DNA from 2 places in the Streptomyces liliiviolaceus genome. Region 2 is predicted to be linked to the other one. Evidence: riboswitches for the same ligand, from Rfam matches in the RefSeq annotation. Region 2 holds a riboswitch; the other holds the start of a gene.
The links. A riboswitch is a leader RNA that binds a small molecule or an ion and turns the genes downstream of it on or off. The one in region 2 is predicted to bind ZMP and ZTP.
Positions count from the first base shown of each region.

Region 1: another riboswitch for ZMP and ZTP. It lies ahead of J8N05_RS01785 (glycine hydroxymethyltransferase); the one in region 2 lies ahead of J8N05_RS26165 (bifunctional 5,10-methylenetetrahydrofolate dehydrogenase/5,10-methenyltetrahydrofolate cyclohydrolase).

Region 1 covers NZ_JAGPYQ010000001.1:403,955-408,354, reverse strand. Annotated here, with positions in the region: gene J8N05_RS01795 (hypothetical protein) at 1-33, shown strand, start outside; gene J8N05_RS01790 (glutathionylspermidine synthase family protein) at 95-1,282, shown strand; ZMP/ZTP riboswitch at 1,394-1,480, shown strand; gene J8N05_RS01785 (glycine hydroxymethyltransferase) at 1,512-2,957, shown strand; gene J8N05_RS01780 (hypothetical protein) at 2,990-3,760, opposite strand; gene J8N05_RS01775 (hypothetical protein) at 4,057-4,400, opposite strand, start outside.
Region 2 covers NZ_JAGPYQ010000001.1:5,995,481-5,999,880, reverse strand. Annotated here, with positions in the region: gene J8N05_RS26175 (RNA polymerase sigma factor) at 1-311, shown strand, start outside; gene J8N05_RS26170 (CU044_5270 family protein) at 301-1,320, shown strand; gene J8N05_RS26165 (bifunctional 5,10-methylenetetrahydrofolate dehydrogenase/5,10-methenyltetrahydrofolate cyclohydrolase) at 1,350-2,204, opposite strand; ZMP/ZTP riboswitch at 2,225-2,311, opposite strand; gene J8N05_RS26160 (hypothetical protein) at 2,421-3,248, opposite strand; gene J8N05_RS26155 (nuclear transport factor 2 family protein) at 3,560-3,931, opposite strand; gene J8N05_RS26150 (hypothetical protein) at 4,119-4,400, shown strand, end outside.

The sequences.
Region 1 (4,400 bases), 5.6 Mb from region 2:
GGCTGCTCGGGCTCCGGCAGCGGCGGCGGCTGACCGGGACACGGAACGCACCGACGGATCTACGGACTACTGACAGATCTACGGACACACGACTGTGGAACGCCGAACCATCGAACCCCGCCCCGGCTGGCAGCGAACGGTCGAGGAGCAGGGCCTCATCTACCCCCTCACCCGCTACCCGGACGACTCCCTGCGCCCCTACTGGGACGAGTCCGCCCACTACGTCTTCTCCCTGCCCGAGGTCGAGGCCCTGGAAGAGGTCGTCGAGGAACTCCACACGATGTGCCTGGCCGCGGCCGAGCACATCGTCACCGAGAACCGCCTCGCCGACCTCGGGATCACCGACCCGCGCGTGGCGGAACCGGTCGCCGAGGCCTGGCGCCGCCGCGCCGAACTCCCCTCCCTGTACGGGCGTTTCGACCTCCGCTACGACGGCACGGGACCGGCGAAGCTCCTGGAGTACAACGCCGACACCCCGACCTCGCTCGTCGAGGCCGCGAGCCCCCAGTGGTTCTGGATGGAGGAACGCTTCCCCGGCGCCGACCAGTGGAACTCCCTCCACGAACGGCTCGTCGAAGCCTGGCGGAAGCAGGCCTCCCTCCTCCCGCCCGGCAGCCCCCTCTACTTCGCGCACTCCGCCGCCGACGAACTCGGCGAGGACCTCATGACGGTCGGCTATCTGAAGGAGACCGCGGAACAGGCCGGCCTCGACACCGCCTGGATCGCGATGGAGGAGATCGGCTGGGACCGCCTCTCCGGACGCTTCGTCGACAAGCAGCTCCGGTTCATCCGCAGCTGCTTCAAGCTCTATCCCTGGGAATGGCTCACCACCGACCGCTTCGCCCCGCACGTCCTCGCCACCCTCGACAACGGCGGCGGCACCGGCACGACGATGTGGATCGAACCCGCCTGGAAGATGCTCCTCAGCAACAAAGCCCTCCTCGCGATCCTCTGGGAGCTCTACCCGGACCACCCGAACCTCCTCCCCGCCTATCTCGACGGCCCCCGCGAACTGGCCGGCACCAGCGGATACGTGGCCAAGCCCCTCCTCGGCCGCGAGGGCGCCGGCGTCACCATCCACGAACCGGGCTCCGGCCCCGCCGCCGTCCGCGAGGAGGCCTGCTGCTACCAGGAGCTGGCGCCCCTGCCGTCCTTCGACGGCAACCGGGTCGTCCTCGGCGCCTGGGTCGTCGGACACGAATCGGCCGGCCTCGGCATCCGCGAATCGTCCGGCCTGGTGACGGACGAATACGCGCGCTTCCTGCCGCACGTGATCCTGTGACCCACGGCAGGGCCCGGCCGACCCACGGCGGGGCCCGCTCCCGACCGGACCCCGCCGTCGCTCGCATGGTGGACGGCGGGCCCTCTCCCGCGGGCCCTCCCGGTACGCTGATCCACGGGCCGTGACTGGCGCGCTGGGATGGGATCGACCATCGGGGAGCGGCCCGGGAACCGTGTGCCGTGCGCCTGGGCCGAACCGTGAACGCCGAACGCCACGTCCGGAGGCCGTCATGCCAGAGCCCCTTTCCACCGAATCCACCGCCTTCCGCAGTGCCCTCGAAGTGATCCGTGCCGTCGAACCCCGGATCGCCGACGCCATCGGGCAGGAGGTCGCCGACCAGCGCGAGATGCTCAAACTGATCGCCTCCGAGAACTACGCCTCCCCGGCCACCCTCCTCGCGATGGGCAACTGGTTCAGCGACAAGTACGCGGAAGGCACCGTCGGCCGCCGCTTCTACGCCGGCTGTCGCAACGTGGACACCGTCGAGGCCCTCGCCGCCGAGCACGCCCGCGAGCTCTTCGGCGCCGAGCACGCCTACGCCCAGCCGCACTCCGGCATCGACGCCAACCTCGTCGCCTTCTGGGCCGTCCTCGCCCAGCGCGTCGAGGCCCCCGCCCTGGAGAGGGCCGGCGTCCGCAACGTCAACGACCTCTCCGAGGCCGACTGGGCCGAACTGCGCCAGGCCTTCGGCAACCAGCGCATGCTCGGTATGTCCCTGGACGCCGGCGGCCACCTCACCCACGGCTTCCGCCCGAACATCTCCGGCAAGATGTTCGACCAGCGCTCCTACGGCACCGACCCCACCACCGGCCTCATCGACTACGAGGCCCTGCGTGCCACGGCCCGCGAGTTCAAGCCGATGATCATCGTCGCCGGCTACTCCGCCTACCCCCGTCTCGTGAACTTCCGGATCATGCGCGAGATCGCCGACGAGGTCGGTGCCACGCTCATGGTCGACATGGCGCACTTCGCCGGCCTCGTCGCCGGCAAGGTCCTCACCGGGGACTTCGACCCGGTGCCGCACGCCCAGATCGTCACCACGACCACCCACAAGTCGCTGCGCGGCCCGCGCGGCGGCATGGTCCTGTGCGACTCGTCGCTCGCCGACCAGGTCGACCGCGGCTGCCCGATGGTCCTCGGCGGCCCCCTTCCGCACGTCATGGCCGCCAAGGCGGTCGCACTCGCCGAGGCACGCCGCCCCGAGTTCCGCGACTACGCCCAGGCCGTCGTCGACAACGCCCGCTCCCTCGCCGAGGGCCTGATGCGGCGCGGTGCCACGCTGGTCACCGGCGGCACGGACAATCACCTCAACCTCATCGATGTCGCCTCCTCCTACGGCCTCACCGGCCGCCAGGCCGAGTCGGCCCTGCTCGACTCGGGCATCGTCACCAACCGCAACGCGATCCCCGCCGACCCGAACGGCGCCTGGTACACCTCGGGCATCCGGATCGGCACGCCCGCGCTGACCACCCGGGGCCTCGGGGCCACCGAGATGGACGAGATCGCCGGCCTCATCGACCGCGTCCTGACCACCACGGAACCGGGCACCACCAAGAAGGGCACCCCTTCCAAGGCCCAGCACGTCCTCGACCCGAAGATCGCGGACGAGATCTCCCACCGTGCGACCGACCTCCTCACCGGCTTCCCGCTGTACCCGGAGATCGACCTCGGCTGAGTTCCCGGCCACCCCGGCCCCGGCCGGTCGTCTCACAAGTCGATCAGTTCCTGTCGTGACTCCCGCGGCGGCCCCGGCTCACGCCCGGCCGCCGCGCGGCGTATCAGCAGAGTGCCGCCCGAGCCGAGAACGAGTCCCGCGGCCAGGCCCGACGAGAGCCCCGGCGCCGCCCACCACGCCCGGTCCCCGGAGCGCGACCCATCGCCCACGACGGGTCCGGAACCGAACAACTCCCTTCGCTGCACCTGGTCGTAGACCGACCGCGGCGCCCGGTGCCAGCGGATGTCGTCGTCGTTCACGTCGAGTGCCGGGTCGGACCGGATCCAGGGCGTGCCGTCCTTCGCGAGGAACACCTGGTCCTGGCGGCCCATGAAGATGTCGCCCCCGGGCGCGCTGTCCGTCTCCGGCCAGCCGCCCACTCCGGTCGTCCCCCAGATGACCGTGGCCCGCACGGCAGGGAAACGGCCTTCGAGCCAGTCCTGCGGGACCTTCTCCGTGCCGGTGGCCGTCGGTCCCGTCAACTGCCAGAGCCGTGCGAAGTCCGGCTCCCCGGAACTCACGCTCGTGGTCTGCCCCGTACCGTCGCCCGCCACGACGACCGCGAGATTCGGCGAGCCGCGGTCCGGACCCGGGACCGCCGCGTGAGCCCGAGCCGCCCCGAACCCGACGACCAGGGCGAGCGCGGCGGCGACGGTGACCACGGCGGCCACGGCGACAGCGGCGAGCGCCGTGAACACGCCGAACCCGCCGAACGTGGCGCCGGCAACAACCCCCGCTCCCGGCCGGGCCCCCACCTCAGCCATCGCTCGGCTCCTGTCGAGGCCACCCTGCGCCCATTTCTCCTTGCATCCCCACCCCTCCTCGCATCGCTGTCCCTCCCCGTTTCGCCGTTTCCCTGGCGCCCGCGTGCGCCCCGCACACCCGGCGCGGTCCGCCCACGACGGTCCCGGTCCGTCCGCGACCGCCCGTCACTTCTGGTACACCGCCCGACCCGCCGGGGTTCCCACTCCGCGGCCACCAAAAAAATCCGCCACCGCACCGGCCCCTACTCACGCACCGGCCGGTACTCCCGCACTGGCCGGTACTCCCGCACCGTCCCCTACTCCCGCGCCCCCGCCCGCGCCTGTTCCAACGACCTCGCGATCTCCACCGCCCGTGTCTTGGACGCCACGCCCTCCAGCCGGAGCGTCGTGTCGCCCCGGTGCGTCCACAGCAGCGTGGGTCCGGCGGTCCGGACGGAGCGGGTGAAGTCGCCGTCCGAGTCCACCAGCCAGAGCCGCAGAAGATGCGGCTCGGAGAACCACAGCGCCCGGCCGCCGGCGAACTCCGCGGCCTCGTCCAGCGGGACGTACTCCGGCGGCTCCGGCACGACCTTCGCGAAACCGGGGCTCAGCGACGCCGGATACTCGTCGAGCCGGACCGTGTGCCCCCGCTCGCGCCAGC
Region 2 (4,400 bases):
CGCACGGCAGACAGATCGTGGACAGCCCCGACTCCGAGCGGCCCGCCGAGTGGGTGCACGACGCGCTGGCCCGCCTCTCCCCGGCCGACCAGGAGGTGCTGCGGCTCACGGCCTGGGAGGAGCTGGGGGTCGACGAGATGGCCGTGGCCCTCGGCTGCGGCAGCCGGGCGGCGGCGATGCGGCTGCACCGGGCCCGCCGCCGCCTCAGAACGGAGATCGACCGCCTGCGCGTCGTGATGGCCCCGGACGCCGGGACCGCCCGCGCCGACTCCGCCGCCGACCCTTCGAAGGAGCAGTTCCATGACCGATGAACTCGAACTGCTGCGCCGGGCCAACCCTGTGCGCGACGACGACCCCCGCTTCGCCGAAGGCCCGCTCAGCCACGAGAGCGAGAGCCGGCTCAACCACCTCATGGCGAGCGCGAGCGCGGGCACAGGCGTGGGCACGGGCGCAGGAAGGGTTGGCGAGCGCCGGCCCAGGCGGAGCCGCACCCGCCTCGTCTGGGCGCTCGCGGCGACCGTCGTGGTCGCCGTGACCGCCACCGCGCTCCTCCTCGCGGGCCCGAACACCACCCCGGCCGTCGCCGCGCCCCGCCCGCTGGTGGTCCGGGCCGACTCCACCCTCGTACCCCTCGACACGCTGGTCGGACGGGCCGAGCGGGACGCGGCGGACGGTTCCGCCGGGCTGCGCAAGGGCACGCATGCGCAGTCGTGGAGCGTGGGCATGTCGGAGGACGAGCCGCCCATCACCCTGCCCGTGGAACGCGTCGTGCGCTGGAACGCCGACGACAGCCACACGGAGCTGGTCGTCGCGACCGACCCGCGCCACCCCGGCAGGCGCGTCCTCACCGACGCGGACGACGGCCCGCGCCTCGTCGACGACGGGCACGTCATCAGCGAGCAGACCTTCCCGCCGAGCTGGAGCGACGCCCCGCCCCAGTCACCGCCCCCGCACGACGTCACGCGGCTGCGCGCCTACCTGCGGGAGGCACAGCACGTCGACACCCCGCTGACCACGGGCGAACTGCTGGACGCGACCTCGCTGCTGCTCGACACCTGGACCCTCGGCGCCCGCGAGAACGCCGCGCTCGCGCGACTCCTCGCGGACGCGAAGGGGCTGAGGCCGGTCGGCCAGGTGACCGACCGCCTCGGCCGGCTCGGCCAGGCGTACGTGTACGACGGCGCCGGTTACCGCCGGATGCTGATCATGGACCCGGCCGACGGCGCGGTCCTGGGCCTGGAGGCCACCGCGGCCGTCGACGAGCCCGAGTACGGCGTCGAGGCGGGCGACGTCATGGACTACAGCGCGTGGATCCGCTGATGCCCCGCCCCTTGTTCGACGCCACCTGATCAGGCTCCCGTCTGCCGGACGGCCGCCTCGACGGTCTGGGACAGCAGCGTGGCGATCGTCATCGGACCGACCCCACCGGGCACGGGAGTGATCAGCGAGGCCCGCTCACGGGCGCTGTCGAAGTCGACGTCGCCGACGTTGCCCGCGTTGTAACCGGCGTCGACGACGACCGCCCCCGGCTTGATGTCCTCGCCGCGGATCAGCCGGGGCCGCCCCACCGCGGCCACCACGATGTCCGCCTCCCGCAGGACCGACGACAGATCGGCGGCCGGGGTGCGCGAGTGGCAGTACGTCACCGTGGCGTCGCGGCCGAGCAGCAGCATGCCCACCGGCCTGCCGAGGATCGCGCTGCGGCCCACCACCACGGCACGCCTACCGGCCGGATCGACGTCGTACGCGTCGAGGAGGCGCATGATCCCGCCCGGGGTGCAGGAGGCGAAACCGGGCAGCCCGAAGCTCATCGCGGAGAAGGAGGCGAGGGTGACCCCGTCGACGTCCTTCTCCGGGGCGATCGCCTCGAAGGCCGCCCGCTCGTCGATGTGGTGCCCCATCGGATGCTGGAGCAGGATGCCGTGCACGGCGGGGTCGGCGGACAGCTCGGTGAGCGTGCCGATCAGCTCGGCGGTCGTGGTCTCGGCGGGCAGGGACACGTGCCGCGAGGCGATCCCCGCCTTGCGGGAACGGTTCTGCTTCATGCGTACGTACGTGACGGACGCCGGGTCCTCGCCCACCAGCACGGTGGCGAGACAGGGCGTCACCCCCGTGCGTGCGGTGAGATCGGCCGCCTGCCGCGCCGTCTCCTCGACGATCCGCCGGGCGAGTGCGGTGCCGTCCATGAGTGTGGCCTGGGACATGTGCTGCTCCTGAGCGTCGTGGAAGATGCCCAGGCGCGCGGCTCAGACGATTGCGTCGGGCCGCTCCCCGGTGGTGGTCCACCTCAGCGCCAGTCACGGCCTGCGGTTATTTTACGCCCGGCCGGGGGCTCCGCCAGGCTGCCTTTTCGGATGTGGGCCGGTGCGGGCCGGTGGGGCCGGTCGCGCAGTTTCCCGCGCCCCTTGCGGGTCCGCGTTTCAGGTCTCACTCGTCAGGAACGCCGTCGCCTGGGTCTGTACGCGTACGGCTCCGATCGCTTCCGCCCAGCGTGCGACCTCGGTGGCGAGGGCCGTGGCGGCCGGTTCGTCGCCCGTGTCGCGGGCCAGGACGGCCAGGAGCATCTGCTGGGAGAGGGTGCCGGGGACGTTCCCGGCGCGGGCGCCCAGAGCGGTCGCCCGGGTCCAGCGCTCCCGCGCCCGGTCGTGGTCGAGGTTGTCGTGGTCGTGGTCCCCGAGATGCCGCAACGCCTCGCGGGCCAGCAGGTCGTCGGCCGATTCCCCGGCTTCCAGGGCGAGTTCGTAGTGCGCGGGCGCCTCGTCCCGCTCGGCGAACAGGTTGTCGACGATCAGTCCGAGATACATCCGCGCCCAGCCCCGGCGTACGTCGTCGGCGGCCCGCTCGCACAACTCGTCCGCACTCCGCCGCAGTTCCGCCAGCTCACCGGGATCCTTGCCCGCCGGACCGAACCGGAACGTGCCGTCCCCGAGCAGCAGACGAAAATACGCGTGCCGCAGCCGTACGAAGTCCAGGTCCCAGCGCCCGACCGGCTCGGTGAGCCCGCCGATCGCCGAGTCCGCGGCGGCGATCCGGGCGTCCGCGGTGTCCGTACCGCCGAACCAGTCGCGCTCCAGGGCGATCTGCGCCCCGGCGAGCGCGACAGCCGCCCGGTCGCGCGGCTCGGAGGTGACGGTGGCGTCGAGGAGGCATAACGCGCGCTGCCACCGTCCGGCCCGGGCCAGTTCACGCGCCGCGGCGGTGACCTCGTCCACCGGGAGGGCGGCGCGCGGCGTGCTCGTCTTTGTCATGGCGAGGAAGGTAGTAAGCAGAAAAACCATCCACAAGGAAACTATTGCGCGACTTCAGGACATCGAGCCACTGCGGCACCTGGGCGGCACCTGGGCGGCACCTGGGCGGCACCTGGGCGGCACCCGGGCGGCACCGCCGGGCCGTCGGAAGGATCACCGACGGGAACGCGCCGCCCGCAGTGCCGACCGGAGGAGGGAAGCGGACACACGTCGGCCCGCCCCGCGGGCCGGCCGGGACCGCGCCGGCGGCCCCGGACCCAGCCGGGCCGAGAAGGTCCAGGTCAGACGAGAGGTGATCCGGACCCTCGGCGTCACTCCTCGGCGTCCCAGGCCTGGAGCACGGTCTGATCGACGATCTTGCCGTCGCGCAGCGACATCATCGAGTTCGCGAGCACCCTGACGCCGTCGGGGTACAGACAGGATTCCTGGAAGGCGACGTGATCCCCCTGGACCACGCACCGATCCAGCTTGTGCGTCATGTCGCGGCTGTAGACGTCGGCGAGCATCGTGCCGATCTGCTCACGGCCGCGTATGACCATCGGATGGCTCGGCTGGGTGTTGCGGTCGACGACACGCAGTTCCGCGTCGTCCGCGTACAGCGACAGCAGTGCCGTCGCGTCCTGGCCTTCGATGCCCCGGCGCAGTGCTTCGGTGTCGAAGCCGGGGCCTGCCGCGGTGTCCATGACGGACCTCCTTGTGGACGACTGACGAAGGCCGCGGCCCGCGGTGCGGAGCGGGCCGCAGAAGGCCTCTCCTTCGAGACTCCTCCGGCCCGGGAACCTCGGCAAGCGCAGCCGTGACGATGCGCCTGTCGGGTGAGGGGCCGGGCGGGGCCGTGTCCGTGGGCAGCTTGTCACCGTTGCTGAAAGCATGATCTCAACACGACGTATTGTCGCCGCCGTTGGCCTCGCCATCAGCGTCACGGGTCTCGCCGTACCTTCCGCGGGCGCCGCCACGGTCCCCGAGACCGGAAAACTGGACCCGATCGCGGAGCTCGACCAGATCGCCGTGAGCGACCTCCCCGTCGAGCACAGGAACAAGATTCCGAAGATCTCCGAGGGCATCCAGGAGCTCAACCAGCTGAACGGCCTCTACCAGCTGGAGCAGCTGCACCAGGTCACCGACCTGGCCGCCCCCGTCACCGGACTGCTC